One region of the Desulfobacula toluolica Tol2 genome, then DNA from elsewhere that is predicted to be linked to it. Evidence: predicted binding sites of a transcription regulator. Region 1 holds the regulator's gene; each other region holds the start of a gene.
What was found. Region 1 encodes sigma-54, which starts transcription at its own class of promoters, with help from an activator protein. Its sites were predicted from a motif close to TNTGGCACANTTTCTGCTNT; they were not measured.

Region 1 (11,069 bases):
AGGCCGGGGAGCTGTCAGAGAAATTTGTGACAACATCTTGAAAGCAAAGGGATTATGGGACATCATCCTTAATCAATACCTGTTATGATATACGTTTCAAAACACAAACTGACCTATCCTTTGATAGGCCTGTTGATTTTAATGATTGTCATCATCAGCGGCTTTTTTTATTTTGACAAACTGCTTTCCACCCCACCGCAAATTAACGATATTAAAATAGACTCCAAAGCCGCTTTGAAACTGAACTTTTTAAAGCAGATTTCAAAGAAAAACGGGATAAAGGAGTGGGAGCTGAAAGCTGGCTCTGCAACTCTCCTAAAAAATGAAAACAAGGCTGTTCTAACTGACGTTTCAGTCTTTTTTTTCACAAAAGACAATAAAAAAGTTCACCTGACATCTCAAGAAGGCATCCTCCAGACAAAGACGCATGACATGACATTTTCCGATAATGCGGTTGTAACCTATGAAACTTCTGTCCTGAGAACTGATAAGTTGCATTATAACAAAAAAGAACATATAATCTATTCCAACACTCACGTGAGGCTTGAAAAGGAAAATTCCTTTATTGAAGCAGATTCAATGAAAACGGAACTCAATAATAATATGATAATTTTAAATGGGCATGTTAAAGGAAATTTCAGTGAAAAATTTGTTATTCAATAAATCAACATGCCTTTTTTTTGTGCCTTTTTTTATTTTTTGCTTTACAGGGCTATTGCAAATAAAAATTGCCCACTCCCAAACGCAAAATACTTTCAAAGAAGCTCCTATTCGCGTTGAATCCGATAAAATGATTGCACAAAAAGACACCTCAATGATTGAATTTATCGGTAACGTCAAAGTCACAAGAGCGGATTTTATTGTTTTTGCTGATTCCATTCAAATTTACTTTATGAATGACAATAAAAACAAGGATGCTCAAAACAATATCAAAGAAATCATTTCGACCGGAAACGTCAAATACATTGCCGGAGAACGAAAGGCATTTGCTGACAAAGCTGTCTATACAACCAAAGAAGGGATATTGGTTCTAACCGGCAAATCTCCTAAATTAATAACAGGCTCAAGTTTTGTTACCGGAACAAAGATTACTCTTTTCAGAAATCAAGATAAAGTACTCGTGGAAAGTGACGGTAAAAAAAGAGTTGAAGCGCTTTTTAATCCTGAAGATAATATCACTGAAAAACAATAATGACACAACTTGCATTAAAAAATCTTGTAAAAATCTATAACGGCAAAAAAGTTGTGGATCATGTCAGCCTTAAAGTGAAACAAGGCGAAGTAACAGGTCTTTTAGGGCCAAACGGAGCGGGCAAAACAACTACATTTTACATGTCGGTTGGATTGGTCAAACCCGATCAGGGTGAAGTTTTGATTGATAATGATGATATTACGCAATATCCAATGTATATAAGAGCAAGAAAGGGAATCGGATATCTTCCTCAGGAATCAAGCATTTTTAAAAAGCTGACGGTAAAACAAAATATTGCTGCCATACTTGAAGTGTTGCCCCAAAACGGCATTGATATTGAACAAAAAACCATGGGCCTGATGAAAGAGCTTGGCATTATAAATCTTGCCGGGCAAAAAGCCGGTTCCCTTTCAGGAGGAGAAAGACGGCGGCTTGAAATTTCAAGAGTCCTTGCCACAAACCCATTGTTTATACTTCTGGATGAACCTTTTGCAGGGATTGATCCTTTGGCGGTCATTGATATCCAGCAAATAATTTATCAGTTGACTAAAAAAGGAATCGGCGTTTTAATATCGGATCATAATGTAAGAGAGACCTTGGGAGTTTGTGACAATGCATATATTATGAACCGGGGCAAGGTTATTGAATCGGGGAATCCTGATAAAATCATTTCAAGCAAATTAGCTAAAAAAATCTATTTGGGAGAAAATTTTAAACTATAATTATGGAACTTGGATTACAACAAAGTTTAATCTTAACTCAGCAACTGGTCATGACGCCTCAACTTCAGCAGGCTATCAAGTTGCTCCAGCTGTCGCGCCTTGAGCTTGCCGAGATGATTCAACAGGAAATGGAACAAAACCCTGCTCTTGAAGAGGCCGGTACAGAAGAGCCATCTGACAATAATATTACTGCCCTGGAAAATGAAATCCCCTCCTCTGAAAAAGAGGCCCCTTTAAAAGAAGTCACCATTGAAGAAAAAGTAAGGTCTGACACAGACTGGGAAAATTATATTAATGAATATAATTCTACAGGAAGAGTCTATACGGAATCGGAAAATACAGAGGCTCCGAATTATGAAGCTTTTACTTCTGAAAAAAAGACACTGCAAGCCCATCTTCAGTGGCAGTTAATGCTCCATGGACTCAGTGAAGAAAAAGAAAAAATCGGTCATATGATTATCGGGAACCTGAACAGGGACGGCTATCTTTGCAGTGATATTGAAGAAATTGCCGAGACTTCCGGTGTTGAAATAGAAGTTGTTGAAGATCTGCTTTCAGTACTTCAGACCTTTGATCCGCCCGGTATTTGTGCCAGAAACCTTCGTGAGACCTTGCTGATTCAAGTTCATCAACTGGGTATTGATAATCCCATCATAACTGAAATCATAAACAACCACCTGAAAAATCTTGAAAACAGAAACAGCAAAAAAATTGCCAAAGCATTGAAGATATCCCTTGATGATGTCAGGGCAGCCGTAAAAATCATTCAATATCTTGAACCTAAACCCGGTCGAAAATTTTCCACTGAAGAACCTGCATATATCACGCCTGATATCTATGTCTATAAGCATGAGGATGGTTTTAAAATTGTAATGAATGATGATGGGCTTCCCAAGCTTAAAATCAACAGATTTTATAAAAATGCCATTGCCAACGGCCATAAAATATCAAAAGATACAAAAAATTACCTCAATGAAAAAATGCAGTCTGCATCTTGGCTGATAAAAAGCATACATCAGCGTCAAAAAACAATATACCTTGTAATGGAAAGCATTCTAAAATTTCAAAATGAATTTTTTGAAAAAGGGATTGCATATTTAAAACCACTGATTCTAAAAGATATAGCAGAAGATATTGAGATGCATGAATCAACAATCAGTCGGGTGACAACCAATAAATATGCCTATACCCCCCAGGGACTTTTTGAGTTAAAATACTTTTTTAACTCTTCAATCGAGCGAACCGGCGGAGAATCCATGGCATCTGCAAGTGTAAAAGAAAGAATAAGACTTCTTATAGAAAACGAAAACCCTGAAAGTACTTTAAGTGATGAAAAAATAGCCAGCATTCTTCAAAGCTCAAATATCCAGATTGCCAGAAGAACGGTCGCTAAATACAGGAAAGTACTGAACATACTTCCTTCTAATAAACGCAAACAGCTTTAAGGAGGTTTTTTTATGCAAACAACCGTTACCTTTAAAAAAATTGACACATCTGTTGCCTTAAAATCTTATGTTCAAAAAAAACTTGATAAATTTGATAAAATGCTGGACAGCCCGGCTGAAGCACATGTTGTGCTGTCTGTTGAAAAAATCAGACATATAGCTGAAATCACACTTACTTGCGACAAATTAAAAATTCATGCCAAAGAAGATTCCGAAAGTATGTATTCCTCTATTGATGCACTGATGGATAAAATAAAACCCCAAATTAAAAAACACAAAGAAAAAGTCAAACAGCATCTGTCAAGAAATAAACAGAGCATTAAAAATGAATCTGCTCAATTGAATTTATCTGCAGAATCATTTGACAACCCTATGACAGACCAGATGGTAGACACGATAATTATTGAAACAGTTGATACTAAACCCATGGATATTGAGGACGCAGTGATTGAATTAGATTCCGGAAAGCAATCTTTTTTTGTTTTCAACAATGCCAGGACAGAGCAACTCAATGTTCTATACAAACACAATAACGGTAAGCTGGGATTAATCCAGCCCATAGGATAATTCATTAAATGAGAATCAGCCGGCTTCTTAATAAAAACTCTATTATTGCAAACCTTAATGCCAGTGACAAAAAAGGGGCTATTGATGAACTTGCCTCAGCAGTTTCACAAACAACAGATGCATCAGCCAAAGATATTGCCACTGTTCTCATGGAAAGAGAGCAGTTAGGCAGCACTGGTATTGGTGGCGGCATTGCAATTCCCCATGGAAAACTTGATTCGGTCGGATCAATTATTGTCGGTTTCGGACTCAGTCCAAAAGGGATTGAATATGAATCCCTTGACAATAAACCCGTCCATATTTTTTTCCTGTTATTGACAACACAAAACTCTACCGGTGATCATCTTAAAGTATTGGCCCAGATTTCCAAACTTTTAAAAATGGATCATTTTAAACAAAGACTGCTAACCGCAGAATCCGTTGATGAGATTTACAATATCATTATGGAGCAGGATGAAGACTTTTAACCTTTGGGTCACACATAATTTAAAGGTAACAAGCAACCTGAAGGTCATAATCAAGTAAAATGCAAAAGTTTTATATCATAACCGGCCTTTCCGGGTCCGGAAAAACAACGGCTGTTCAAGCATTTGAAGATGCTTCGTTTTATTGTGTCGACAATATGCCCATAGAACTTTTGCCTAAATTTCTGGACCTGCCGTTAAAAGAGAGTCCTGAAATCAAGGGACTGGCGTTTGTGATGGATATGAGAAGTAAAAATTTCATATCAAATTATGCACAAGGCATTGCCTCAATTGAGGATCATTTGAGTATGACACCCCGGATCATATTCCTTGAAGCCGCTGAGAACAAACTGTTACAAAGATTCAGCCAAACCAGGCGGCAACATCCCCTGACAAATGAAAAAAGTCTTTTGGACAATATTCAACTGGAAAAAAGAATGATGGCACCCATCAAAAAAACGGCACATCATATTATTGATACGACCCATTTGAATGTTCATCAGCTGAAATCTCAAATCCTTGACCTTATTCATGATGGGGACAAATCCATCAGTCTGACAAAAATAAATATTATTTCATTTGGATTTAAATATGGGATTCCCAATGATGCCGATCTTGTTATGGACATGAGGTTTTTGGCCAATCCCTATTTTATAAAGGAACTTAAAAGCCAGGATGGAGAGTCCGAAGCGGTTAAACATTTTGTATTATCACAAAATGAAACCCGGATTTTTCTTGAAAAATATTTAAACCTGCTTGATTACTTAATTCCTTTATACAAGATGGAAAACAAGGCATATCTCACGATTGCCGTTGGATGTACAGGCGGCAGACATAGAAGCGTGGCCATTGCAAGAAGTATTTATGAACATTTAATTAAAAAAAGACTTAATCCCGGTCTGATCCACAGAGACATTGACCGGGACATAAAGGAAACATGACAGGCATACTTTTAGTCACCCATGCAAATTTAGGAAGTTCACTTGTTGAAACTGTTGAATTTATTTTAGGAAGCAAACAGGACAACCTGTTTTCCGTTTCCATTAATATCCTTGAAGATCCGGATAGCTTAAGAAAAAAAATTAAAAAAGGAATTTCAAAAGTCATAACAGACAATGGCGTTATTATTTTTACGGATATGTTTGGAGGAACGCCTTCAAACTTAAGTTATGCTTTCCTGGAAGAAGGACGGGTGGAAGTCATTTCCGGTGTCAATCTTCCTATTCTCTTAAAAGCAGTCAAATCAAGATCCAAGATGGATATGGAAAAATTAACCTCATCCCTTATAGAACATGGGAAAAAAAGCATATCCCTTGCCAGCGAGATTTTAAAGGGAACAAAAAGGGCATAATTTTTTTCTTATCCATATTTTTAGCAGGTATTTTAAAGGAGAACGAAAAATGACTATCAAATTAGGAATTAATGGATTTGGCAGAATCGGCAGGATGGTCTTTCGTGCAGCGTTAAATAATCCAGATGTGGAGGTGACGGCTGTCAATGATCTTACAGACACAAAAACCACAGCCCATCTGCTTGAATATGACTCTGTTCATGGTGCCTTGAAAACCAAGGTTTATGCAAACAAAGATTCAATTATTGTTGACAATAAAACAACCAAAGTTACGTCCTTTAAAGATCCTGGACAAATTCCATGGAAAGATACAAATGTGGATATTGTCTGCGAATGCACAGGGTTTTTCCGAGATCGTGACGGTGCTTCCAAACATTTTGTAGGAGGAGCTAAAAAAGTTATCATTTCTGCGCCTGCAAGCAATCCTGACATTACAATCGTGATGGGCGTTAACCATGACATGTATGATCCTGCATCCCATAACATCATTTCAAATGCGTCATGTACAACCAATTGCCTTGCTCCGGTTGCAAAGGTTTTGCTTGAAAACTTTGGTATTATCTCAGGCATGATGACAACCATTCATTCGTACACAGGTGATCAGCGTATTCTTGATTTTCCACATAAAGATTTAAGACGGGCAAGGGCTGCCGGCCTTTCAATGATTCCAACAACTACCGGGGCTGCAAAAGCCGTATCATTAGTTCTTCCGGAACTTGACGGCAAGCTCAATGGTTTGTCTGTACGTGTACCAACCCCCAATGTTTCCATGGTGGATTTTGTTGTAATTACTGAAAAAACAGGCCTTGGAAAAGAAGATATAAACCTGGCTTTGGAAAGAGCATCCAAAGAACATCTTAAAGGCATATTGGGGTATTGCAATATCCCCCTGGTTTCAATTGATTTTAATTCAAATCCACTTTCATCAATTGTTGATGCCGGTTGTACGGATGTCATTAACGGCAACATGGTAAAAACTTATTCATGGTATGATAATGAGGCTGGTTACTCCAACAGAATGATTGACCTGGCCGTAATGGTGGGAAAATCCTTATAACTGATCCGGAGGCACAAAATAATGAGTAGAACCCCTTTCATAGCCGGCAACTGGAAAATGTATAAAACCGGTCCGGAAGCTGTAGAAACAGCCAGGATACTTACACAACTTTGTTCGAATGTTCAAGAAATTGATGTCATGATTGCACCAACCTTTCTTTCGCTGCCCCTGGTTGCAGCATCCCTTGAAGGCAGTAAGGTAAAAATCGGGGCACAAAACCTTTATTTTGAAAAACAAGGCGCTTTCACCGGTGAAGTCAGTGCAGATATGATAAAAGCTGCCGGTGCGGAATATGTCATAATCGGGCATTCCGAAAGACGGCAGTATTTCGGTGAAACCAATGCCTTGGTATGCAAGAAAATTAAAGCTGCCATTGAAGTCGGCCTGAAGCCGATTTTATGTATTGGAGAATCGGAAAATCAAAGAAATAAAGAAAAAACATTTTTGACACTTGACAAACAGGTGTCAGATGGGTTAAAAGGCTTTGGTCTTGATGAGCTAAAAGATTTAGTTGTTGCTTATGAACCTGTATGGGCTATTGGCACTGGAAAGACAGCCACAGTCGATCAGGTTAAAAAAGTTCACCAGTACCTACGTTCTTTGCTTGAAAAATTATTTTCAAAGGACTTTGCTGATCAAACACGTATAGTGTATGGTGGTTCAGTCAAACCGGAGAATGTAAAAGAGTTAATGGGTATTGAGGATGTAGACGGAGCTCTTGTTGGTGGAGCAAGCCTTGATGCAAACATATTTATTAACATTATAAATTATGACATTTAATAAATTATGACAACTTTAGTAGTTACATTACATGTTAGCGTTTGCATCCTGTTGATTCTGATTGTATTGCTTCAAAGCGGAAAAGGTGCGGAAATGGGAGTTTCTCTTGGCGGCGGAGCCGGCCAGACACTTTTTGGCGCGGGAGGGCCTGCAACCATCCTGACTAAGATCACAACAGCCGTTGCCATTATCTTTATGGTAACATCCCTGACATTGGCTTATTTATCAGGCCATCAGTCAGAGACATCGGTGATGAAGGGAAATACAGTACCTGTTGAACAGACGACCGAATAAAATATTAGGATAAAAAATGCCGAAGTGGTGGAATTGGTAGACACGCACGCTTGAGGGGCGTGTGGGGCGACCCGTGGGAGTTCAAATCTCCCCTTCGGCACCACAAAATATAAAAAGCCGCGAACAATAGTTGTTCGCGGCTTTTTTTTTAAAATTTTATCTAAAATCAGTTATCAAACTTCAGGTGTTACATGTCAAAAAATTATAGAAGAAATTGTCTTAAGTGTGAATTCTTCTATGTCACATGGAATCCGCAACATCCGAATGGATGCAAGGCAATGGGCTTTAAAACCAAACAATTGCCTAGCGTTGTCGTATTTCAATCTTCTGGAAAACCATGTGCGCTTTTTAAAGAAAAAACACTAAAGAAACCCAAGTCATCTTGAATTATTTTCAACCTTGTTTATATTAGACTATTATGACAGATAAAAAAAACATTAGATCGCAAGATCCTAAAAAAATAGAAAAGGAACTGGGTGAGTTTCTAAATAAAAAATTTGGTGGCAATGTTAAAATTATTTCCCCGTCTGTTCTTCCGCATCAGGAACCTATTTCGGGAAAACCGGCTGATAACAGAAGAAAAAACCTTATCAATTTTAACATCAAACCTGAGGAACTTATTGCATATCTTGACCAGTATGTCGTAAGACAGGCAAAAGCCAAATCCGTTCTGGCAACCAAGATATGCACCCACTTTAACCGGATCAGACACTCCCAAACTTCGGGAGAAGAGATGTCAAAGATCACCGGTAATATAAAATCCAATATTTTAATGTTAGGTCCCACTGGAATTGGAAAAACATATCTGATCAAGCTGATTGCCAAAAAGATCGGGGTGCCTTTTGTAAAGGCAGATGCAACAAAATTTTCTGAAACCGGTTATGTTGGCGGGGATGTAGAGGATTTAATCCGGGATCTGGTCAAGGATGCCAATGATGACATTGCGCTTGCCGAATGCGGCATTGTTTACATTGACGAGATTGATAAAATTGCCGCCAGTCCCAATGTAATTGGGGCACAAGTATCACGGACAGGCGTTCAAAGAGCTTTGTTAAAACCCATGGAAGAAACCGATGTTGACCTGAAAGTACCCCATGATCCGGTTTCCATGATGCAGGAATTGGAAGCCTATCAAAGAACCGGGAAAAGAAGCCGGCGACGTGTCAACACCTCAAATATTCTTTTTATTGTCAGCGGTGCGTTTGGCGGACTTTCCGATGTCATCAGAACACGATTATCAAAACAGAATATCGGGTTTGGTTCAAAGCTTGTAAAATCTCAAAATGACAATGACCTGTTAAATAAAACCAAAGCCGAGGATCTGGTTAATTTTGGCTTTGAATCTGAATTCATAGGAAGAATTCCTGTTAGATGTATTCTTGACCCCCTGAGTGAAGAAGACCTGTTTTCAATTTTAAAAATGCCCAACAATCCGGTTACACTGAGTAAGCGCCTTGATTTTAATGCATATGGCATAAAAATTGTTTTTACAGATGATGCATTAAAATTTCTTGCCCAAAAAGCTTCCAAGGAAAATACAGGTGCCCGGGGTCTTGTAAGTGCGGTTGAAGAAGCCTTGCTTGATTTTGAAGAAAAGCTGCCGTCGCATAACATTTGTAAATTTGCAGTCACAAAAAAAGTTCTGGAAGATCCAAAAAACCATCTTAACGACCTTATATCAAAACAAAACCTGGCAACTTGGGACATGCTTTATGAAAAAGCTTTTCTTGACCATAAAACGTATATATCAAGCTATATAAAAGACAATTGGAAAACATTTTCAATAGGACATGGCCTGAACCTGTCGGAAAGCCTGTGCAATATGATGGCGCTTTGCTTTTGCAATACTGTCATGGAAATTGAAGATGCTGTAAAAAAAATCAAAAAACTCCATGATTCAGTAAAAGAAATTGAGCTTGAAGTATCAAAAAGCTATAACCTGAATATTGTTTTTGAAGAAGATGCCATTGATTTCCTGATTGAACAGTTTATCAAGCACAATGCAACCAGTGAAGAAATATTAACCAAAATCTATGACAACTACTATGATGGATTTAATCTGATCCGGGAAAAAACCGGAAAAAACAGATTTTTTCTGACCAAAAAAGCCTTAGTTGACCATGAAACATACCTTAACGACCTTATCAGGAAAGAAATAATATGATTGGAATTTCAAAGCTTTATTGCGCAACTGTAGAACCATCAGATGCATTAAGATACTCAAGGCAATCAGGACAACTGCCCTCCCATCTTTTGCAGTTTTCAAAGGATAAAAAGCCCGTGGTTGTCTGGAATATGACCCGGCGCTGCAATCTTAAATGTGTTCATTGCTATGCCAGATCGGAAGACATTTCCTATGACAATGAACTTACCCATGAACAAAGCCTTGCCATGATTGATGACCTGGCTGATTTTGGTGTGCCGGTCCTTTTGTTTTCAGGAGGGGAACCTCTTGTGCATCCACGACTGGTTGAATATGCACAATATGCAGTCAGCAAAGGAATGCGAGCTGTTATTTCCACCAATGGAACTTTGATCACCAAAGAAAAAGCAAAAGCCTTAAAGGAAATCGGATTGTCCTATGTAGGGATCAGCCTTGATGGTCTGGAAGAAACCCATGATAAGTTCAGAGGAGTAAAAGGATCTTACAAAAAAGCCATGGCAGCGATCAAACACTGCCAGGAAGCAGGTATCAAAGTAGGGTTAAGGTTTACCATAAATAAAAGAAACGTAAAAGATATCCCTGGAATTTTTGACCTTCTTGAACAAAAAAACATCCCCAGAGCCTGTTTTTATCACCTGGTATATTCAGGCAGAGGTTCTGAAATTGCCAAAGAAGATCTCTCCCATGAGGAAACCCGCAAAGTTCTTGATCTGATCATGGACAGAACAAAAGACCTTCATGACAGAAATATGCCCAAAGAAGTTCTCACAGTGGACAATCATGCAGACGGACCCTATGTCTATCAACGACTGCTGGACGAAGATCCAACAAGAGCGGCAGAGGTGCTTGAATTGCTTGAAATGAACGAGGGCAACAACTCGGGAAGAGGCATTGGATGCATCTCCTGGGATGGAGAGGTACACCCGGATCAATTCTGGCGTGAAAAAAGTCTGGGCAATATTAAAGACACCCCTTTTTCCAAAATATGGACCAATGTTGACAATGATTTTTTAATGAAACTCAAAGAAAAGAA
Region 2 (11,069 bases), 1.7 Mb from region 1:
CCGTCTTTCCGGATATGGTCCGGCAATGGTGTTGGAGATAATTCTTCCAAATCTTGTCTCATTAAAGGTAATGGTGTCCAGATAGGCTCTTAACTTATCCGAAGCATCTTTCAGCAACGGGGTATGGAAAGCACCGGTCAAATTCAGTTTTTTGTAAAAAACCTCCTGCTGTGTCAAAAAAGCACAGAATTTTTCAATCTCTTCGGCCTTGCCCGAGACAGCCGTCTGTTTTTCACTGTTTTTATTGGTGATATAAATATTGGAAACAAAAGATTTTCTGATCAAATGCTCTGTCTCTTTTTCATTTTTAAACACCACCATAATTTTTCCAGGAACCTTGAGAGTGGAATCATACATGAGATCCGAGCGTTTGATGATCAGGCGCATGGCATCTTCAAACCCGAGCATGCCGCTGCAGAACAGTGCTGTGTATTCTCCCACACTGTGACCGATAAAGTAATCCGGAGAAAACCCCTCCTGGGACAAACGGCTGTAAACAGCAGCAGACGACAGGAACACAGCAGGCTGGGTATTCTGTGTTGAATTAATGGCATCATCCGTGCCAAACATCATGTCCAGCAGGGAATATCCCCGTTGTTCAACAAAAATTCTTTCGCCTTTTTCCATCACCATTCTGATGTGGGCATCTTTTTCAAAAAGCTCTTTCATCATACGGCTTCTCTGTGCGCCCTGACCTGAAAGAAGAGCCACCATTCTCAATTTTTGACCCCTGTTGTCCGCTGAATAGGCATGATCAATTAATACGATATCATCCCCGGATGCTGCCTTGAATTGGGCTTCAATTACCGGCTGTTCTTTTTCAAGCACAGCAGGCAGAGTACTCATGATCATATGGCAGTGGTTGCCGCCAATGCCGTTGACATTGGACGCAAACCTGAAGGGCTGTCCCTTTGGCCTGACCTTTATCCGGTCCGCAGGTTTTAAAATTTTACTGTCATTTAAAATGGAATGTTCAGACTCATAATTAAAGTCAGGCAAAATTTTTCCCTTATGGTTCATAAGCATCAATTTTGCCATGGCAACTGCTGGATTGGCAGCCTTGAAATACCCGAACTGAGGCTTGACATTTCCACAATGCATTTCATGATCAAAACAATTTTCAACCACCTGTTTTTCAACGATATCCCCAAAAATATTGGAAAATGCAAACAGATCCAGATGCTGGATATCCTGCTTTCTGATGCCGCTTTTATGATAGGTTTCATTGATAGTGGAGACAAATGTTTTTTCCGAAGGCGAAAGCAGGTGATCCGGCACGCTTGAGCGCACTGCACAATCATTGATCTCACCCAGGATCTGCATATCATATTCCCGTGCTTTCTTATAAGTGGTCATCAAATGAATGGCTGCACCCTCACCCATCACATAACCGTCAGCCCTTGAATCAAAAAAGTTGCAGTCCCCTTCCGACAACAGTCCAAGACGCTTGAACGCCATGAGGACAGCCGGGTACAGGTTGCAGTCGACTCCGCCTGCAAGAACAAAATCAAGATCTTTGTGTTTCAGGTTCCGGGCGGCATTTCTCATGGCAATAAAGGACGAGGCACAGGATGCGTCAATCACATAATTGGCACCGTTTAAACCGAAATAATTGGCAATCCTGCCGGAAATGATGTTGGACAACAAACCCGGAGTGGTATCCTCGTTGTTCTCGGGAAAGGCGTTGCGGATAGATTCCACAAGTTGTTCGGAAAGACGTGTGCAGGAATCAGAGTCAATCTTGGAACAATTTTTAAGCAGATTGCCGACAAAGTGTTTTCGAACCCGGATAATATTTTTGCTCTGCCGCTCTCCTGCAATGGTGCCCAGGATGGTACCAACCTTGTTGGCAGCGCTTAACTGACCCAGAAGGCCTGAACTTTCAAGTGCTTCGTTGGCTGCCTCAAGTCCGAAAATCTGACCCCTTTCAATGGATTTGACCATCATGGGCGGCATCCGGTATTTCAGGTTGTTGAATTTATAATCTTTGACCACACCTGCATTGACTTTGGGAAGCCAAAAGGGAGATTTTTTATCAAGGCTTGAATACGCATCATTATCAAAATGAGAAGCCGGGATATCGGACAATTGTTTTTTTCCTGATTCAAGCTTTTCCCAGAACTCTTCGGTGTTTTTTGCACCCGGAAGAAACACTCCAAGGCCTGCAACCACAATGCGGTCATCATTAAAATCATAGGCTGTATCCGTAAAAATATCCCGGGGAACCGACTTGTAATTCTGTGTCATCTGCTCAACCACAATGTGGTAATTAATCCCCCCAAACCCATAAGACGAAACCGCAGCTTTCCTGGATGTTTTGCCGTCAGAAGACCATTCTTTGGCGTCTTTTACAATAAACAGGGAAGATTCTTCTAAATTATGATTTTTAGAAAGAGTTTCAAATTGCCCGTTGGGCGGCAGCATACCTTTGTTGACCGTTAATAATGCCTTTAAAATACCTGCTGAACCGGCACACCCCAAAAGATGTCCGATCTGGGATTTAATGGAACTGATACCGGCACCTGCATTTTTATAGACTGAATTCAAAGTCTCAAGCTCTGCCTGGTCACCAATCGTCGTGGATGTTCCGTGTGCTTCAATAAATCCGATATCTTCAGGTTTAATGCCGGGTCTTATATTTTCAAAACAGCGCTGTACACTCAATACCTGACCCGCCGGATTTGGTGCGGCAATGGCTTTTCCTTTGCCGTCGGAACTGGACCCAATGGAATTGATAACCCCGAAAATACGATTTTTGTCCCGGATGGCATCTTTCATTCTTTTTAAAACAAAAATAACCGAGCCCTCACCCAGGATAAACCCGCTTGCCCGCTCATCAAAAGGATATGACCCGACGCTGGACAAGGTTCCCATTTTTGCAAACCCGATAAAGGATTCCGGAGCCAGATGGGTATTGACCCCACCCACAATGACCTGATCATGGTCACCGCATAACAATTCACCGATTCCGGCATCAAGGGCGGTCACAGAAGAGGCACAGGCTGCATCAACAATGTAGTTTACACCCCTGATACCCAGGTGGCGGGCAATCCGTGAGGCTTCAATGTTTAAAAGCATGCCGTGAACCGGATCATATCCTGGATTTTCACCTTCCATACCTTCCAGCAGGGTCTGCTTTACGCTGAGTTTTTCTTCATCACTTAAGACCTGGTATTCATCTGTTTTTTCAATCATGGAAACCAGTTCCGGATACCAGTACTTGAGTTGAAGGTTGTTTCCCAGTTCATTGGAAAGGCAGGTGGCAACAATAACAGCAGTCCTTGAAGGGTCATCACATATAAGCTGGTTATTTTCGCCCAGGAGTCCGGCATTTTCAACTGCTTTGTATGCGGTCTGCAAAACCATTTGCTGGCTGCGGGACAATTTTTTTGCCTTTTCTTCGGCATACCCGAACCGTTCCAGGTCAAACTCAAAATCATCTATATGCCCGGCAAGGGTTGTGTATGTCTTGTCTTCAGCACTTCTGTCCGGGTCATAGTAAAGGTCATGGTCAAATCTTTCCTCGGGCATCCGGCTGATGGAATATTTTTTGCTCAGAATATTCTCCCACAGGCTTTCAGGGTCATGTGCATGCGGCAGTGTACACCCTATACCCACAACGGCGATCTCATCGTTGATTTTGTTTTTACGGCTTGAAAAAATTTCAAGAAAATTGACGTTTTGATAAAGGGTTGATTTGGCTTCAAAATATTTGTCATGGATCTGTTTGATGGTAACGGGCCGGTCAAAAAAGGCCAGGCTGTCCCCCACAAGAAAATTGCCTTTTTCCTTGTGTTCATCATCCTCAAACCATGTGTAATGCTCGGGGCCTGGATTTTTAAAATCCGGGATAAATCCTTTGGCACCAATGAGCAATGAGCCGATGTTTCTTTTTTCAAAAGCTCTTTTTCTAATCTCAAGACTCTCTTTGTCCTTGATCATCCGGGCTTCATTTTCCACCATCATCCTTGCAAATTCTGTTGGAGCGGTCCTGGAGGCCAATCCCAGGCTTTTGCCGATCAGCATGGTTTCGTTTTCTTTGAGAATAATATCCCTGTATTGCGGCTTAATGCATTTGGTTTCCACGATTTCATCGGCAAAAAGATAGGCGGTTCCCACCTGGATACCGATTTTAGCCCCTTTGGCTGCAAGAAAAGAGGCAAACCCTGAAACAAAAAAAGAGGCAAAGCAGGTGGAAATACCACCGGCAAATACCAGGTACAGATCTGACAAATCATATTCTTTATTGATCAAAGCGGCAATGGCAGCTTCCCACAGCACCATGCTGGAAAGGGTTCCCACATGGCCACCGGCTTCCCCGCCTTCAAAGATAAACCGTTTGCACCCGCTTTTCAAAGCATTTTCCATCATGGAAATTGAAGGAGTGTGAAGATAAGTTTTGGTGCCTGCTTTTTCAAGTTCCGCCACTTGGGAGGGAATCCCGCCGGCAAACAATGCATAGGGAACCTTATACTTTTTCACCATATCCAAGTGCTGTTTTACAGAAGGATTAAAGGCTTCAATACCCACAAGCCCTGCACCGAAATTATCCACTTTTCGGGCACCGTCTTTGAGCATATCATCTGCCAGCTGTTCAGGAAGACTTCCCACTGCAAAAAACGGCAAAGCCCCCTGTTCAAGAACCTTGTTTGCAAAATCAGAACTGTCGGAAATATTTGCCATGGGTCCCTGGATCAGCGGAAATTTCGTTCCTTGGGCTTCGGCAAATGCAGAGTCTGGTTTTACAGGGTCAAACTCATCAATAAAATTTAAATTTTCACCAATGGTTTTAAATAAGCTTGAAATAATATCACCCAGACAACTTGACTCTTTTATAAAGTCTTTTGCAAATATACCGTCCTGGCCCAGATAAAAAAGAGACTGGATAAACTGGACATCTGTTTTGTCAAATGCAGTCATATTATCTTCGATCAATTCATACAGTTTTTTTCTTCCCTGTGGATCATCAGCAAATTCAACTGCTTTGAGTTTCAGGTCTTTAACAATTTTAGTTCCCAGTTTTGCAAACACCCTGTAAATATCGCTGCCGTCAACCGTAATATCGGTGGAATCACTTTCATCCACCATTCCCAGAAGCTTTTTAAAATTATCCGATACCGGGGCTTCATCGGTCATGAGAAACTGGCTGTCCATGACAAGACCTGAGACACCGGCGGCAAACATGCCTGCTGCCGTATACTTTCCCACACCGCCATGAATGAACAGGGGCAGTCCGCTGTTTTTCAAATACCACTGCATCAAGATAAAAGAAGAATATTTTGACACCATTCCACCGGCTTCATTTCCTTTCAGGACAAGGGCATGGGGATCAACTGATTTAATCTTATCGTTGATATTAATATCTTTTATTTCAAGAACAATTTTAGTGTCTGCAAAATTGCTGAAATCCGCAGGTGTATCATCTTTTGAAAGAGGACAAACTAATAGATCAAGATTCACCATCTGCAGATGTTTGATTTTTTCGATCAGGTCTGTGTCATGATTTGAAAGTCGAATACCAAAACTTAATTTTTCTCTGGAAAGCAACCTGGCGTTTTGAAGGATCTCATCATGGGGTATAAATTCCGTATCAAATACCGGAAGAGCGCCAGCGTTGAAAATTTCTATAAAATACTTTATATCAAATACCTTTACCGGATTATAAACCATCAAAGGAAGTCTTGAATTCAGTATTCTTCTAATCATAAGTGTTTCTCCATAATTTTTTTGTTTTTTATTTCCACGGCACTACCATGGAAATCACATTGCGCCGCCTTATAATACAAATATTGTGCCAACACAAATCAAACATACAACATATTGAAAATATACAGTTTTTTTTACTATATCTTTTTTACGGCTTTCACATGACGATTTTTAACTTGCATTCTATGCATATGACATGTACAAAATTGCACATTATCAAAAAATACTCTTTTATGGAGAACCGAGTGAAAAAAGCAAAACTCAGTTCAGAAGAACACCATTTTTTCAGAACAGTCTATAATGCCGCTTTTGCAAATCCTTTCAGCGATTTGAGAGAAAAGCTTGATATTAAAATTGCAGGCCATTTTCCTTCGGCCTCACGAAGAGAAAGCAAAGACCTGTGCATAAATGAAGTGGACCACCGGATAAAAACTCTTGAAAGCCAGGGCCGTGCAGACATCAATGCGTTTCAAGGCCAGGACAAGGAGATCATTACAATTGTATTTTTGTTTGATATCTTTCACAAATTCAGAGATGAGTTTGATCAGCTGATAAAGGATCAAATCAAAGCTCAGGACATCCCGGTCAAGGTTCCGTTTGCCCCAAAAGCCATGGAAATGCTCCATAAAAAAGGATTTGACGACAAAAGCGTTTTCCATTATTTTGCCCTGTCCTACCAGCTCAGACGGGCTTTTTATTTTATTTCCAACTCCCTTGTGGGCAGCAGCCCGTGCATGAAAACACTGAAAAAACATTTATGGTACAATGTTTTCACTTATAATATAGATCTTTACAACAAATTCTTATGGAACAAAATGGAGGATTTTTCCACCCTGCTTTTAGGGGAAACCGGCACGGGAAAGGGTACGGCTGCCAAGGCCATTGGAAGAAGCGGATATATCCCCTTTGATGAGAAAAAACAATGTTTTGCCCAGAGCTTTACCCGGGCTTTTTCTTCGCTTAACCTTTCCCAGTATCCTGAAACCCTGCTGGAGTCTGAATTATTCGGCCACACAAAAGGTGCCTTTACAGGTGCAATGGAGGATTACCAGGGCGTGTTTGACCGGTGCAGCCCCCATGGTTCCATTCTTCTGGATGAAATAGGTGAGATCCCCAACCATGTTCAGATCAAATTATTACGGGTTCTCCAGGAAAGAACTTTTTCCCCTGTGGGAACCCATGAAACATCAAGATTCAACGGACGGGTCATTGCAGCGACCAACAGGCCCAAAAAGGATATTCTTGACGGCAAGGTGTTCAGGGACGATTTTTATTACCGGCTGTGTTCTGATATCATTGAAGTCCCGCCTCTGAGTATCAGGATCAGAGAAAAACCTTCCGAACTCGATGACCTGCTTGATTTCACAATACAAAAAATGACCGGCACCCGTTCTGAAAAATTAATTCTAAAAGTCAAAAGAATTATTGACCGACGGCTTGGAAAGAATTATCAATGGCCTGGAAATGTACGGGAACTTGAGCAATGCGTTAGAAGCGTTTTGTTGCGGCGGGACTATCGAGGCAAACAAAAAGATGACAAAGAAGCCGGGTCACTTACCCAGGAACTGATACAGGGAATTTCAAACCTTAACATCTCTGTTCCGTTACTGGTATCAGGATATTGCAGGCTCTTGTATGAAAAATTCGGCACCTATGAAAAGGTGGCAAAGCTGACAGGACTGGACAGACGAACCATAAAAAAACATATTATAAATTTTAAAAGAGATTGAAAAAATTTATGCTCTATTTTTTACCCCACTCACTCAAAGGCATTTTATCCCTGATACTGTATACATTAAACACCGTCTGCTTGACACCTCCATTGATTTTGCTGGCGTTGTTTAAATTTTTTATCCCGGTTTATTGTGTTGTTGTTATTATTGACAACATACTGATATCCATTGCCAACCTCTGGATAGATATTAATTCATTCAACTCAAAACTGTTTTGCAAAATAAACTGGGATATCAGGGGGCTTGGAAACCTGAAAAAAAAAGAATGGTATCTTGTTATTTCCAACCACCAGTCCTGGGTTGACATTTTAGCATTGCAGACCATTTTGAACAAAAAAATCCCCATGCTGAAATTTTTCTTAAAACAGGAACTGATCTGGGTCCCGTTTTTAGGGCTGGCCTGGTGGGCTTTGGATTTTCCATTCATGAAACGGTATTCAAAAAAACAATTAACAAAAAAACCCCACCTGAAAGGCAAAGATCTTGAAAGGACAAAAAAGGCCTGTGAAAAATTCAAACACACGCCAATCTCCATCATCAATTTTGTTGAAGGAACCCGACTCACTCCCCGGAAAAAAGGAGCCCCAGACAATCATTTTACGCATCTTTTAAATCCAAAAGCCGGTGGAATAGCCTTTGTTTTAGGCTCTATGGGAGACTATTTTCATAAAATCATTGATGTCACAATTGTCTATCCGGATGAGATTCCAACATTCTGGGACTATATTTCAGGCAGGGTCAATAAAATAATTATTGATTTTGAAGTTATCCCCTTAACCGATTTTCCGACCGGGGATTATTTTAATGACACTAAGTATAAGGATCAGTTTTTCATGTGGTTGAATTCATTATGGCAAAAAAAAGACGATAAAATAAAACAATTAAAAGCAGATAAAATTTAATTTGTTTAAATAGATACCACCTGCATTTCATAAATATTCTGGCCGTCATCAGTTTTGGATACAACTTCCATGATTTTTGCATACCTCATCAGATCCATCACCCGCTTTTCACTGTGATTGCCTATAATACGGGTTTCCGGCATGATCACCCCGTCAACAATCACGACCGGATTACCCGGCTTATCCTTTGTCCACGCAATAAGATTGGTTCTCTCATCAATAAGTTTATCACGTCTTTTTTCTAAAATTTTGATTTCCCTGTTTTGTTTTTTCATTCTTTGTTCAAGCTTATCTGTTTTATCAAAACAAGCATTCAAAATTCCTTCAGCTTTTTGGGCATTTGCCCTTAACGTATCAATTCTCTTGCTTAATTCAGCAATGGCCTGGTAATCTTCCGTATTTTTTTCCATCAAAGAAATTTTTAAATTAAGTTCCTTTTCCTCTAATTGAGATCTATCCTGAATATGGGCAAAATCTACTATTTTCTTTTGAACGGCCACATTTTTCTGCTTTAATTTTTCTTTGTCTTTCCGGTGTTGTTCTGCCTGCTTTTCCAGCTGTTCAACCTTTTTCCTATTTTTTTCCAGTTCCTTTTCACAAAACACGTCATTGCCGACTCTTATGACGCTGGAGCAGGCCATTTCAGTTCCGATATTCCTGGCTTTCACCCCCATTTTGGCTGAAATTATTGAAGACATGAGTTTTCCGTTTTCAATCACGCAGCTTCCAGAACAATCTATATTCGAGTCAACAATCTCTTTTTGAATCACAACACTGCCCATGCACAAAATTTTTGAATTGTGGACAAACCTGGCATAAACATTTCCACGGGCATAAATATTGGCTTCATTGATACCGCCTGCAATTATTACATCGCCTTGAGCTGTTATAATGCCGCCATCCAGTTCAATAGCCTTAATATCATTGCCTTTTACTCTAAAGCCAGCTTTAATACGCCCTTTGACATTGATATTTCCGTCATAATTAATATGGCCGGTTTCATAATCCACATCTCCTTCGGTAATATACTCGCCATAAACAAAAACATGACCGGACAGGCTGTATTTAGGATATCCAGTAACTTCCGCAATAACCTTAAATCCATCCTCTGAAATCTTTGCGCCTTTTCCGAATTTCAAGGCAATGTCTTTTACGGGTATCATTTCAATTTGATCGCCAAAAATAGTCTGACCGTGTCTTGATTCAAGCATGGGAATTTTTTCAGCAAGCACTGTACCTTCTTCAACATGCGGTGTTTCACCCCGATCTTTAAAATCAACAGTACCGTCTAATTTAAATCCACCTGATTTTAAATAATCCGTATTAAAAAAGAATTCAATACGGGCATCTTTGCCCTGGATAGGAGTAATACCCTGGGCAACCCTGAAAGATTTCTTCTTAAACCCACTGGAATTAATAAATCCTAAAATCATTTTATCATCAACAATTCCCAGGACAATGCCTTTATCAAACAAGGCCTCATGTATTTGTGCAAGAGTAATATTTTTATCAAAGGATTCTGTTTTTGTTAAAAATGCCGACATAAAATCTTTGGAAATTTCAAGCTTGATTCCACCGTCAATAATTTCAGGTATCAGCAAAATACCTTCATCTTCTTCAAGCCTGGATGAATTTTCATCAGGGATATTTTTATTCTCTTCTTGGTCGAATGTGCTTTTGGTTTTCTTTTTGAGTCTTTTTTGCAGTTTTAAGATATCGTCACGCTGTTTTGGAGTTAACATACCCGCTTCCACAAGCAGGTCGCCAATAAGGCGAGGAGATTTTCTGCTCTTTATATCATTTTCCTGTTCTTCCAGAGCCAATTTTAAAACACTTTTATTAATAAATCCTTTCCGTATGGCAACAGCACCGAACTTGAATTCTTTTTGCCGCATTTCAAAAGCTTTTGCCACCTGTAAAAGCCTTTCCATATTTTGTGAAGAGATAAGCTTATTGAATAAAAAATACTTTTTCAACGCTGCCTGGTGATCCTTTGCACCAGAACACTGAGACATCCCCTTTTGAAGATCTTCCTTGTTGATCATAAAATTCTTAACCGCCAAAAGACCTATTAATGGAATTTTCAATTTATCATGACTGTCTTTGGTCATACTCTCTCCGTATAACTGCCAAGGCAGACCTTGTCTTTCGTTCAGATTTGCCCACAACAAAACATGAAAGTCACTATTTGGATTTTTGAAGACTTTCACATAAAAATTAAATTACAGCGGCCAGTAATCCCGTGGTAAGTAATGAAACTTCAATAACAAATTCTCGATGTGCCCCGGATATAATGCTATTGTTTTTAAAAAACTGTATCAATAAAAGCATGGCAAGGGGTATGAAAGCAAACCAGAACGCTCCACTTACCAATAAATCAGCAAAACATGCCGACACAATAAGAACTGTTTCAAAAATCAAAACATATTTTATAATAGCAAAACTTTTTTTTTCCCCTAAAAGAATGGGAAGCGTTTCTTTTCCGGTAATCCTGTCACCCTGAACAGCAAGAATATCAAAGAATGCCGTTCTTCCAAACACAAGACCTGCAGCGAACAAAAAAACCACTGCAACCGACCGCCAATCACTTTGATTTGCAAAAGCCGGCAAAAGACAGGTAACCATGCCCCATGCCATAACAATAAGAACTGTTTTTGAACCGGGAATATCTTTTATCCGGGCAAATTGCCTTTTTTTTGACACAAAAGGGATGATTTTCAAATTATAA
Region 3 (11,069 bases), 2.3 Mb from region 1:
CAAATAGATGAGAATACAATATCTTAAAATTATTCATATATTTTTGCTGTATCATGCAGCATCCAGAAATATTCCCATATTGTATTATTTCATTATTATGTCCAACATTCTGCATAAGATCGATATGAGTTGTTTCTTTTGTCAATACCCCAGATTGTTTATATCAGTCTGGTATTTTAGGTTTAAAAATTACAGGTGGTCGATAAATACAAATATGCTTGATGATGTACCAATCGTCCAAAATCCATGATATAACAACGGCAGTGTTTATGACTGAAATAATTACAGATTGATACAAAACAGACAAAACTGCTGATATTGGTGACTACAAATACTTAATGACGTTCCGGTCAAGATGAGCCGAATATCATCAAGAGTTAATTCCTCAATTATTTTTTTATCAATAAGATATTATCTTGTAGCTTAGTGGTGTGTCGATATCCAGAAAAATTATTAACCAATAAGCACCTATACTAAAATTTTTTCCGATCCCAGCTTTGAAGACGGCCTTTCAATCAGGAAAATTCATTGTTATATAAAGGAGGGAACTTTTGTCCAGGTGTTTAGGCGTTTACTTTTTATCAAGAAAAGTATAAAAAATTTATCAGGCGATAAACTCATCCAGGCTGGTTAAGATGTACCATTTGGCTCAGGAACAGATTGTTTTTAGCAATAGTTTATCCAGGTTTGCAGCAAAAATGTTACGATTTTTCTGAGTGAGTGCTGGTGGGCCACCAGTTTCAATACCACTTGATCGAAGAGTCTCTTTGAAATCTCTCATCAAAAGAACTCCACGAATGGTATCCTTGGAATACAACTCTCCCCGTGGATTAAGTGCGTGCCCTCTTTTTTCCAATACCTTGGCTGCCAAAGGGATATCACTTGTAATTACAATGTCGTCAGGGCATACCCTGTTTACGATTTCATTGTCTGCTTCATCAAATCCCGGCACCACTTGAATCAGTGTAATCCATTTTGAACGTGGAATATACATCTGCTGATTTGCAACAAGTGTCAAAAAAATTCCAACCCGCTGGGCGGCTTTAAACAAAATATTTTTTATCACCACAGGGCATGCATCTGCATCAACCCATATCCTTCTATGCCCCATCAATTCACCCCAAGCTGAAATGAATGGGGTTGACATAAAATTTTCATGAAGAAATCTTTACAGGAACAGAGGCAATAATAGAAGAGGATTTGATTTTTTCAGCAGACATCATGTCCACAATTCTGTTCATGGAACTTAAGATCATCAATTGTTCCCATTCCTCCAAATGTGTAAAAGAATCCGCAAATGTTTCCTGAAGAGGTGGAGGTGCAAGATCAAGGATATGTCGACATTTTTCAGAGAGCGTAATCATAACACAACGTTTATCCAGATCACTGCGCCTTTTGATGATCAAAGACTTTTTTTCCAGTCTGTGTATGATATCGGTTACGGTTCCCTGACTCAAACTGACCTTTCGTGCCAGTTCGGAAACAGCCATTTCTCCGTTTAACAATTCTTGAAGAATGATCAGCTGAGGACCAGTCAAACCAAAATTTTTGTCCAGGCGTTTTGAATGCATGTCAATTGCCTGTGTAATTTTTCTTAATAAAACCAGAAGTTCCCTGCAACGTATATTTTTAAGCTGATCCAATTTTATATCCTTATTTTTTTCCATCCTTTTAAATTGACACTTTTTCTCTTATTTGATTGATAATCATCTTAAAAGCAACAACTTTTTATACTTCAAGGAGATCAGCTCAGCTTAATGCAATCATTGAGGATGATGATTCCTCATACAAACTTCTGCAGGCAGTTATTCAAATCACCCTAATCAACTGATTTGAATTCATCACGCTCAAAAAAGAAAGATGTTTCTCCAAAAGCCGGTTTTAATTCATTAATCCAGCAGGCATTTTCATCATATTCAGCAAAAAACGGTTTTTTCACCCAGTCAGGAGACCTGCCCTGTATCAAAGACATTGCAATGTACTTTTTACCGTTAATATCAGGTATGCCATCGATTTTAATCTTTCCGGGAAGTGCTGACATACTAGGCCCCCTTACAGTTCTTGCAAGACCGCTCACACGACTGAACGCCTTTCTGAAAATGTCATATGCCTTGATCAAAGGGATGGAAAAAAATATGTGAGATCCGGTATCCCTGGGAATAAACATATAATAGGGGATGATTCCAAGATTCACCTGATCAATCCACATTTTTTCCCAGATATCAGATGAGTCATTTACATTTTTTAGAACCGGCGACTGGGATCTTATAACGGCACCTGTCTGTTGGATGCGTTTTACCGCCTCACGAAAAGCATCGGTGGACATCTCCCTGTAATGATTAATATGCGCCATTATGGAAAGATGAAGACCGGAATCAGTAATTTTTCTGAAAAGTTCCAGTATTTTTTCAGAATCATTATCCGTCAGATACCGGTAAGGCCAGTAAGAAAGCGATTTGGTCCCGATCCGGATTGTTCTGAGATTGGAAGGCCCTGATTCAAGCAAAGCATTAATATAAACCTCCAGCCTGCCTGCACTCATAGTCATGGGGTCACCGCCGGTGAAAAGGACATCCGTGATTTCAGGATGATGTTTCAGGTATTCAATAAAAATGTCCGACTGTTTCAATGCTATTTTATGCCCACTCATTCCGGTAAACTGTGGCCACCTGAAACAAAAGGTACAATAAGCATGACATGTCTGACCCTGGGCCGGAAACACAAGCATGGTTTCCTTGTATTTGTGCTGGATTCCACTGACTTTATTTCCGGCAAGCACCGGGACGTTAAAATCAAGCTGACCTGCCGGGTGGGGATTAAGTCCCTGCCGGATTTCATCGACTGTCCTATCAATTGTACCCGTGTCTGCACCGGATTCTAACAATCCTGAGACAAGTTCGAAATGTTCCGGCTCCAGCAGCCTTTTTTGAGGAAAATTAATGGCAAACAATGGGTCCTTGTCATAGTTATCCCAATCAATGAGTTCATCAACCACATAATTATTCGTTTTAAAGGGCAAAACCCTGCCAACGACATTCATATCAAATGAAGCCGTTTCAGGCAAAGATTTCAATTTTGAAATCTTTTGATAATTCTTGAGTGTATAGGGCCTATATTGCATAAAAGAAAATCTCCCTATTATTTAGATTGTATCCAAAGTAATTTAAACTATTATGCCAACAAATTAATTTGGAGTCAATGCTTTTCAAAAAACATCTTATCTTTAAATTAAAAGCATTATAAGCTGATATAAAAATTTTAACGGCAAATTATCATTCCTACACAAATCATTCTTTAACACACACATTCACGATTCAATTCTTAAATGGCAAAAAAATTTAACTTTTCCAATTGCATTGCGAATTGAAAATCAACACAATTTATCTTGACTATATTGTTTTTAACATCTTATTATAAAAGTTTCATTTTTAATCAATCATATGAAGGAGTACAGTCATTATGCTGCAGGAAAAAAAAATAGGATTTATCGGAAGCGGGAATATGGGCGAAGCATTAATCAGCGGCTTAGTTCTTTCCAAGGCAGCAAAACCTGAAAATATTATATGTTCAGACGTTGCAGAAGACCGTTTAAAAGAACTCCAAACAAAATACAAGGTCGTAACAACCACGGACAATATTGAAGTGGTAAAAAAGTCTGAAATCATCGTCTATGCCACAAAACCTCAGATTTTAGGATTGGTCTTAAAAGAGACCGCATCCGCTCTTGACACATCAAAACTGATCATTTCCATTGCCGCCGGTGTTCCATTGGCCGCCATTGCATCAGGGCTTAAAAAGGAACTTCGGCTGATCCGGGTCATGCCCAATATCTGCGCCTTTGTCAAAGAGAGCGCCACTGCAATTGCCGCCGGTGAATACGCCACAAAAGAAGACATAGCACTTGCACGGGCTATTTTTGATTCTGTCGGAAAAACCGTCTTTATCCAGGAAAACATCCTCATGGATGCTTTTACAGGATTAAGCGGCAGCGGCCCTGCCTATATTTTTACAATTGTTGATGCCATGGCAGACGCTGGTGTCAAAATGGGATTATCAAGAAAAGATTCCCTGTTCTTATCGACTCAGACAGTGCTTGGGGCTGCAAAGCTCCTGCTTGAATCCAAAGAACACCCGGGGCAACTCAAAGACAGGGTTTTATCTCCCGGCGGCACAGCCGTTGTGGGCATACACACCCTGGAGCAGGGAGGGCTTAGAACCACCATGATCAATGCTGTGGAAGCTGCTGCAAAAAGGTCAAAAGAGCTGGGAGATATGATGGTAAAAGAATTTATAAAAAACAATAAAAAAGACTGCTGAAAATCATTCGGGACAAAAACACATCTTATATGGTGTTTTTGTCCCGAACTTTTTTTGCAATTAAAAACTCCAAGACAAGTATTATAATAACTGCTTAAACGTCAAGCTCCTTTTTGAGCCAATCCCTTACATTTCCATCAACCGCATATACCCCCTTATACTTGCCGATTCCATTCATAAATTCTTTTTCAAGATTTTGGGGCAGCTTGAAAGTTCCCAGTTCTTCGGAATCAAACCCCCGCCGTCTGACCAAGGTTAAAATCGGTATTTTTTTCCATGTATTAATGACGAAATAGACGGTTTCATTACTATTGTCCCGTGAATTATAATAGGCCTGTGATCTTAACGGCCCCCACTCAAGATGAAGCGCAATGGCCTCTTCCGGTGTCATGTCCCAGTCTACGGAATTGATCAGATCATAATTTTTTTTTATATCATTAAGACTCATCGTCGCCTCCAATTAGTGTTTTAGTTAATCCACTGTTTCAGGACTACTTTTATAAAATCACTTTTATAAAACCAATTCGACATACTACAACAACATAATATAGTTAATAGCAAATTTCGTGCCTGCACACGACAGAATCATAAGACGGCTTTAAACACAGGAATTATAACCATTGGCGAGAATAGGAAATCAAAGATATAAAATAATTGGCACAAAAAATGAGACACACTTGGTGATACAAAAACGTATCACCAAGTGTGTTGGTTACAGCTTAGCAGTTTACCAGTTTTCACACAGCAACTCAAAAAAGCCTGCCGGTTTTACACAGGCAGGGCATTTTCTGGGTGCTGCTTTTCCAGTGTGAATATATCCACAGCTCAGGCAACGCCAGACTCTTTCGTCGTCTTTTTTAATCACCCTGTCCGTTGCAATATTCCCGGCCAGTTCAAGGTAGAGCTTTTCATGATGCTTTTCAGCAACAATAATATTAACAAACGTATCTTTTGCCCTTTCAAAGCCTTCATCTTCAGCAATTTTAGCAAATTTGGCATACATATCCTCACTGACATACTTTTCCAATGCTGCCGCTGAAAGAAGATTGGCATATGTATCCTTGATAACACCGGTGGGAAAGGTCCATTTGATCTCAAGCTCACCCCCGTTAAAAAATTTAAAAAACCGCAGGGCATGTTCAAATTCCTGATTCGCTGTTTCATCAAATATCTTTGCTATCTGGATATACCCTTCATCCCGGGCTTTGTTTGCAAAAAAATCATACCGTGTTCTTGCCTGGGTCTCTGCTGCAAAAGAGGTATGAAGATTAATTGCTGTCTGACTTTCCCTGAATTTAACCATGGGCACCTTCTTTTTTATTCTTCAATAATAATGGCATCTGCACCGCATTCATCTGCTGCACGGCGAACGATCTCTTCAAGATGTTTTGGAATATCATCTATTTTAATCGTAGATTTTAATTGATCTTCATCATATTCAAAAACTTCAGGACAAAGATCGTTACAGTTTCTGTCACCCATGCACTGTTTTGTAATGGTTACTTTCATCTTAAATTTTCCTCCTTTTAAAAAATTAATTTAACTTAACCTTAACTTAACAACCCACACCTTACTTGCGCACCCAGGCGTGGTATTTTGCGACCCATGCAAGTAATTTTTTAGGTGCATGGGTTTTCTTCCATAAACCTGCTGCATACTTGTTGGCTTCTGCCATGGTAGGATAAATATGGATGGTCCCAAGAATTTTATTCAATCCTATTCCATGCTTCATTGCCAATACAAACTCGGAAATCACATCTGCTGCATGATGCCCCACAATGGTGACCCCCAATATTCTGTCCTTTCCCGGCACGGTCAAAACCTTTACAAAACCATGGTCTTCAGAATCTGCAATGGCCCGGTCAAGATCAGCAAGTCCATATCTGGCCATTTCATAATCAATGCCGGCAAGGTTTGCATCTGTCTCATTTATTCCCACCCTTGCCACTTCAGGATCAGTGAAAGTAGCCCAGGGGATGATACTGTAATCCACTCTGAATTTTTTAAATCCGCCAAACAGTGCGTTCACAGAAGCATACCATGATTCATGAGCTGCTGTGTGGGTAAACTGATACCGACCATGAACATCTCCACAGCAATAGATATTGGGAAAATTGGTCTGCAAAAATTCATTGGTTTTAATTGATTGATTGCCTTTCAACTCAATCCCCAGCTCTTCAAGGCCAACCCCCTTAACATCAGGAACCCTTCCAAGAGCGATCAATATTTCGTCAAATGGTATTTTTACCTCTTTTCCATCATGGTCACAGACAAGTTTTTTCTCCTCCCCCAAAACATCAATAGCTCTGGCTGAATGATTCAAAAAAAGTGTTATACCCTCTGCCTGAAACCGGTCCAAAATAATCTGAGCCGCGTCCGGGTCTTCCTTTTTCATTATCCGGCCGCTTCTCTGTACAAGTGTCACATTTGATCCCAGTCTTGAAAAACCCTGGGCCAGCTCACACCCAATAGGTCCGGCACCCAGCACCAGCAGTTTTTTCGGCAGGGTCCTGATATCCCAGATTGTATCCGAAGTCAGATAGTTTATCTTTTCCAGGCCCGGCAGGTCAGGCACCATAGGGGTTGCACCGGTTGCGATAATAATATTTTTTGTGGTGAATATTTTATCATTCACACAAACTTCAAACGGGGATATGATTTTTGCTTTACCATGAATACAATCCACACCCAGCCCGGTATACCGCTCAACCGAATCATGAGGTTCCACTTTTTTAATAACAGATTGAACCCGCTCCATGACCCTTGCAAAATCAAACTCTACCGAGGCCTTGTCAAACCCGTACTCTTCTGCTCTTTTGACACGGGAAAGAAATTTAGCACCGGCAAGCAAAGCCTTGCTGGGAACACACCCGGTATTGAGACAATCCCCCCCCATTTGATGAGCCTCAATCAAGGCTACCTTTGCTTTGACGGCTGCTGCGATATAGGAGGCCACAAGCCCGGCAGAGCCTGCACCTATGACAACCAGGTTATACTCATATTTTTTTGGCTTCATAAATTTTGAAAAAACTTTCCTCTGCCTAACTGCCGATATAAAGCGTCTGGCAATAATCGGAAAAATACCCAACAAAACAAAGGAAAAAATAAGTTTTAACGATAAAATTCCACCAGCTGATTCTATTTTTGCCAAATGGGTTCCGGCATTCACATAGACAATGGTTCCTGCCAGCATTCCCACCTGGGACACAATATAAAACACACTGGTGCGAAGAGCCGTTAATCCCATGACCAGGTTGATCACAAAAAAAGGAAACACCGGCACAAGCCTTAAGGCAAACAGGTAAAATCCACCCTCTTTTTCCATCCCCTTGTTAATGGCATCAAGGTTTGATGAAAATTTACGCTGAACCCAGTCTTTGAACATATACCTGGAAAATAAAAATGCCAGGGTTGCACCTGTGGTGCTGGCAAAAGAGACCAGAACAGTTCCGTAAACCAGACCGAATAAAGCACCTCCTGCAAGGGTCATAACGGCAGCACCCGGAAGAGACAATGCCGCCATTAGAACATAGACTGCCATGTACATAACCATGGTTAAAGCTTTATGCTGACGGTAATAGCCCTCAAAGAAATCCAATTGACTTTTCAGGTTGACGAACGAAAAATACCGGTCCAGATCAAACAAAAAAAACAGGACAATTACACCTGCGATGACCATCAACAGTATAATTTTCACTCCCAAACTTTTTTTCATCCGTCATCTTCCCTTTTCAGCATTTAACAGCAACAATCAAAATATCTATGCCACCTTTTCAATGGCTTGAAATTTCTTCATGAATTTGCGGTCAATATAGTCTTTAATTATGAATGCAATTTTCCCGCCAAACACGAAATTATTTTTCTTTAATACACCCTGGCCTCCACCGATGTTGAAAATCAACAAATAATCAGGCCCGGGGTCAAAAGGCTTAAGTTCAGCGCCTTCCAGGGCAGCCATCAGATTGTGCATCAGGATAGGATTCTGCCGAACCGCATAAACCCCGACTTTATCCAAAGGCTGATCCTCAAAATAGATACAATCTCCGCCTCCAAATATTTCAGGATAATCTGTTGACTGAAGATATTGATTCACCAGAAGTCCTTTATCCGGCCCCACAGGCAGACCAGATGCCTCAAATATAGTTGAAGGCTTAACCCCCATCGCTATAAAAAGAAAATCTGTTGAAAATGTGTCACCTGATTCAAAATAAATTTCATCTGGTTGAATCTGTTTTACATACCCTGTTTCATGAATTTGAACCCCTCTTTTTTCAAGCGAGGAAATAATTTTCAATCTCACGTTCCCGGGAAACCGTGACATGAATTTTTTACCGGCAAAAATATGAATATCAGGCATATGCCGGTTTGTTTTTTTTGCCAGCTGCCATACATTGCCTGCAACTTCGGCAGATGAAGGGCCGCCACCGACAATGCTGATATTTATTTTTTTTTGTGCAAACAGGGCTTTGAGATTATCTGCCGCATCCATCAATTTTTCAATGGGCTTAACCGGATATATATGATCATTATTTTCAAACGCTTCCGGCATGGGAACATAACTGCCCGCATTAAAGGAGATTACGTCATAGGAAACTTTCTGCCCTGTATGTGTGTAAACCTGTTTTTTTTCAGGATCAATCCGGACAACTTTATCCTTTACAAAAACACCCCCCTGTCTTTGAACCACCTCTTTGGTGGCAAACCGGATATCTTCAGGAGTGTAAGTTCCGCCCAGCATTCCGGGCCCCATACCCGAATAATAGTGACAAACAGAAGGCCCTATAACGGTTACTTTCACCCCTTTTTCAACAAATTTACCGATATTTTCAAGGGTCATCATATGCGCATGACCTCCTCCGACAAGCACAAGATTTTTGTTCAAATTCATTCTCCTTTTAGGTATGAGCTTCAAATTACATGGGACATCCGGGTTACATGTTACCTTCAGGTTCTTTGTGACATTCAGGCTAAAGAGCATCCATTAGTTTACCCAGGCTTGCCAAATGCGCTTTTTCTTCATTGGCAATTTTATTGACCATCGCTTTTGATTCCTTGTTTTCAATTTTCAAAGCAACTCTCTGATACAGATCCAGGGCCTGGGCCTCGATTGACATGGCAAGGGAAATTACTTCAATTTCAGAATCAAGATCAGGCTTGAAAAGATCAAGATATTCTTTTGTCGTCATACCACCTTCCAAAGCCTTTGCTTCAACCATTGTTTCAAACTTATCCTTACTCACTTTCTCGGCACTGATCTCATTATATGCCTTATAAATAGACATCTGATGTTTCACTTCGATTTCAGATAATTTGCCAAAAAGATCTTTCACCTGTTTCTTTTTTGCTTGTTTTTCCATGGTATTATAAAATTCGCATAACCCCTGTTCAAGAGAATATGCCACTTTTAACACATCCAGAGGTTCTTCTTTGCCACTGAAAAGGTCCATTCCAAGATCCTGGGGGCCAATTGCGGTTTTCGCCTGCCAGGCCTTTATCCCGCCTGACACATTAAATACGCTTTTAAACCCCTTTCCGGCAAGCATCTGAGCAGCAACACGGCTGCGCCCTCCTACTGCTCAATAAACCAGGGTGGGACGCTCGGGGTCAAGCTCACCCAGCCGGTCCGACAGCTGGGGCAAAGGAATAAGGACGGCACCCGGAATATGGCTATCCTGGTATTCCGATGGCTGCCTTACATCCAGTATGGTCATCTGTTCTCCCGGATGTTGAGAAATATAATTTTCCGTCTCTTTAAAGTCTAACGATTTAGCAGGTGTAAAAAACTGCATCCATTTCATATCAAATCCTCTTTTTAAATTTCATATCAATATTAAAACCGTCTATTCTTTATACCCTTAACTTAACCAAGCGATTTTAATGACTTGGTACTTGCACCGCACACAGGACATCTCCAGCTATCCGGAAGATCCTCAAATTTTGTTCCCTTTGCAATCTTTCCTTTTCTGTCTCCTTTATCAGGATTATAAAGATAACCGCAATTCACTGTTTGACATTGGTATATATCCTTGGGTTCAGCCACTTTGAATTCCTTTCTTCCTTCACATATTTAAAGTCATTTCTTTTTGAAAACCATTTCAGCTTCAATACTTTTCACATTTAACTTCCTCACGAATATTGCCCTCTTTGTATCAATCAAGAGAAACTCTTGTATCATGCCACAACAATACAAACCTGTCTCAAAGCCATCCGGACACCAGACATCATAATAAAGATTGGAGCAATACAATACCCCGGTCAAAGGCGTGATTCAATTTTTTCTTGCGAAAGCATACGATTTAACCGGCACAAAACAATCATTAAAATCAAAGGCATGGGATGTTATCCCATGCCGCATATGTTTTATTGCCCAGTGATACGCTTTGGTATTGGTGATCTATTCACTCATCCGCATTTGTATCTTCTTGAACATCCGCATCCATAATCATCATGCACTCATGACATTCAAGTTCGATATTGGGCACATCTCCATACCGTTTTTTAATTTCCTCTTCAGACAGGTGAGACACTCCTGAACATCCACACTGGGGGCAAGACGTTTTTATTCTGTATTTTTTTGTCATAACAACCTCCCGGCATTCGATTTATTCTGTTTTTTTCAATCCTCTCCCTTGATTTGAGGATCATTTGGCTTTCCTTCGCAATCCGGCGTATAGCAGGAATTATCAACAAAGGAACAATCGCTCTTGCAGGACGGGCACTCTTCGGGCGGGGTATCTGCTTCAAGCGTATAC

Region 2: the regulator sigma-54 is predicted to act here: its motif matches at 5,780-5,799, upstream of TOL2_RS19355 (type I polyketide synthase).
Region 3: the regulator sigma-54 is predicted to act here: its motif matches at 4,872-4,891, upstream of TOL2_RS01425 (DVU0772 family protein).

The regions. Positions count from the first base shown of each region.
Region 1 covers NC_018645.1:2,563,716-2,574,784, forward strand. Annotated here, with positions in the region: gene TOL2_RS11815 (KdsC family phosphatase) at 1-88, shown strand, start outside; gene lptC (LPS export ABC transporter periplasmic protein LptC) at 85-663, shown strand; gene TOL2_RS11825 (LptA/OstA family protein) at 623-1,192, shown strand; gene lptB (LPS export ABC transporter ATP-binding protein) at 1,192-1,914, shown strand; gene rpoN (RNA polymerase factor sigma-54) at 1,917-3,359, shown strand; gene hpf (ribosome hibernation-promoting factor, HPF/YfiA family) at 3,372-3,926, shown strand; gene TOL2_RS11845 (PTS sugar transporter subunit IIA) at 3,935-4,393, shown strand; gene rapZ (RNase adapter RapZ) at 4,453-5,331, shown strand; gene TOL2_RS11855 (PTS sugar transporter subunit IIA) at 5,328-5,741, shown strand; gene gap (type I glyceraldehyde-3-phosphate dehydrogenase) at 5,791-6,798, shown strand; gene tpiA (triose-phosphate isomerase) at 6,820-7,578, shown strand; gene secG (preprotein translocase subunit SecG) at 7,585-7,872, shown strand; tRNA gene TOL2_RS11875 (tRNA-Leu) at 7,891-7,975, shown strand; gene TOL2_RS11880 (AAA family ATPase) at 8,291-10,036, shown strand; gene ahbC (12,18-didecarboxysiroheme deacetylase) at 10,033-11,069, shown strand, end outside.
Region 2 covers NC_018645.1:4,243,078-4,254,146, forward strand. Annotated here, with positions in the region: gene TOL2_RS19355 (type I polyketide synthase) at 1-5,706, opposite strand, end outside; gene TOL2_RS19360 (sigma-54-dependent transcriptional regulator) at 5,952-7,436, shown strand; gene TOL2_RS19365 (acyltransferase) at 7,445-8,341, shown strand; gene TOL2_RS19370 (FapA family protein) at 8,347-10,452, opposite strand; gene ispH (4-hydroxy-3-methylbut-2-enyl diphosphate reductase) at 10,559-11,069, opposite strand, start outside.
Region 3 covers NC_018645.1:297,493-308,561, reverse strand. Annotated here, with positions in the region: gene TOL2_RS01445 (YaiI/YqxD family protein) at 650-1,147, opposite strand; gene TOL2_RS01440 (MarR family winged helix-turn-helix transcriptional regulator) at 1,155-1,643, opposite strand; gene TOL2_RS01435 (KamA family radical SAM protein) at 1,820-3,121, opposite strand; gene proC (pyrroline-5-carboxylate reductase) at 3,460-4,317, shown strand; gene TOL2_RS01425 (DVU0772 family protein) at 4,412-4,765, opposite strand; gene rbr (rubrerythrin) at 5,045-5,620, opposite strand; gene TOL2_RS01415 (ferredoxin) at 5,635-5,826, opposite strand; gene TOL2_RS01410 (FAD-dependent oxidoreductase) at 5,888-8,032, opposite strand; gene TOL2_RS01405 (NAD(P)/FAD-dependent oxidoreductase) at 8,078-9,199, opposite strand; gene TOL2_RS01400 (rhodanese-like domain-containing protein) at 9,285-10,115, opposite strand; gene TOL2_RS01395 (rubredoxin) at 10,178-10,357, opposite strand; gene TOL2_RS01390 (hypothetical protein) at 10,716-10,898, opposite strand; gene TOL2_RS25080 (rubredoxin-like domain-containing protein) at 10,934-11,069, opposite strand, start outside.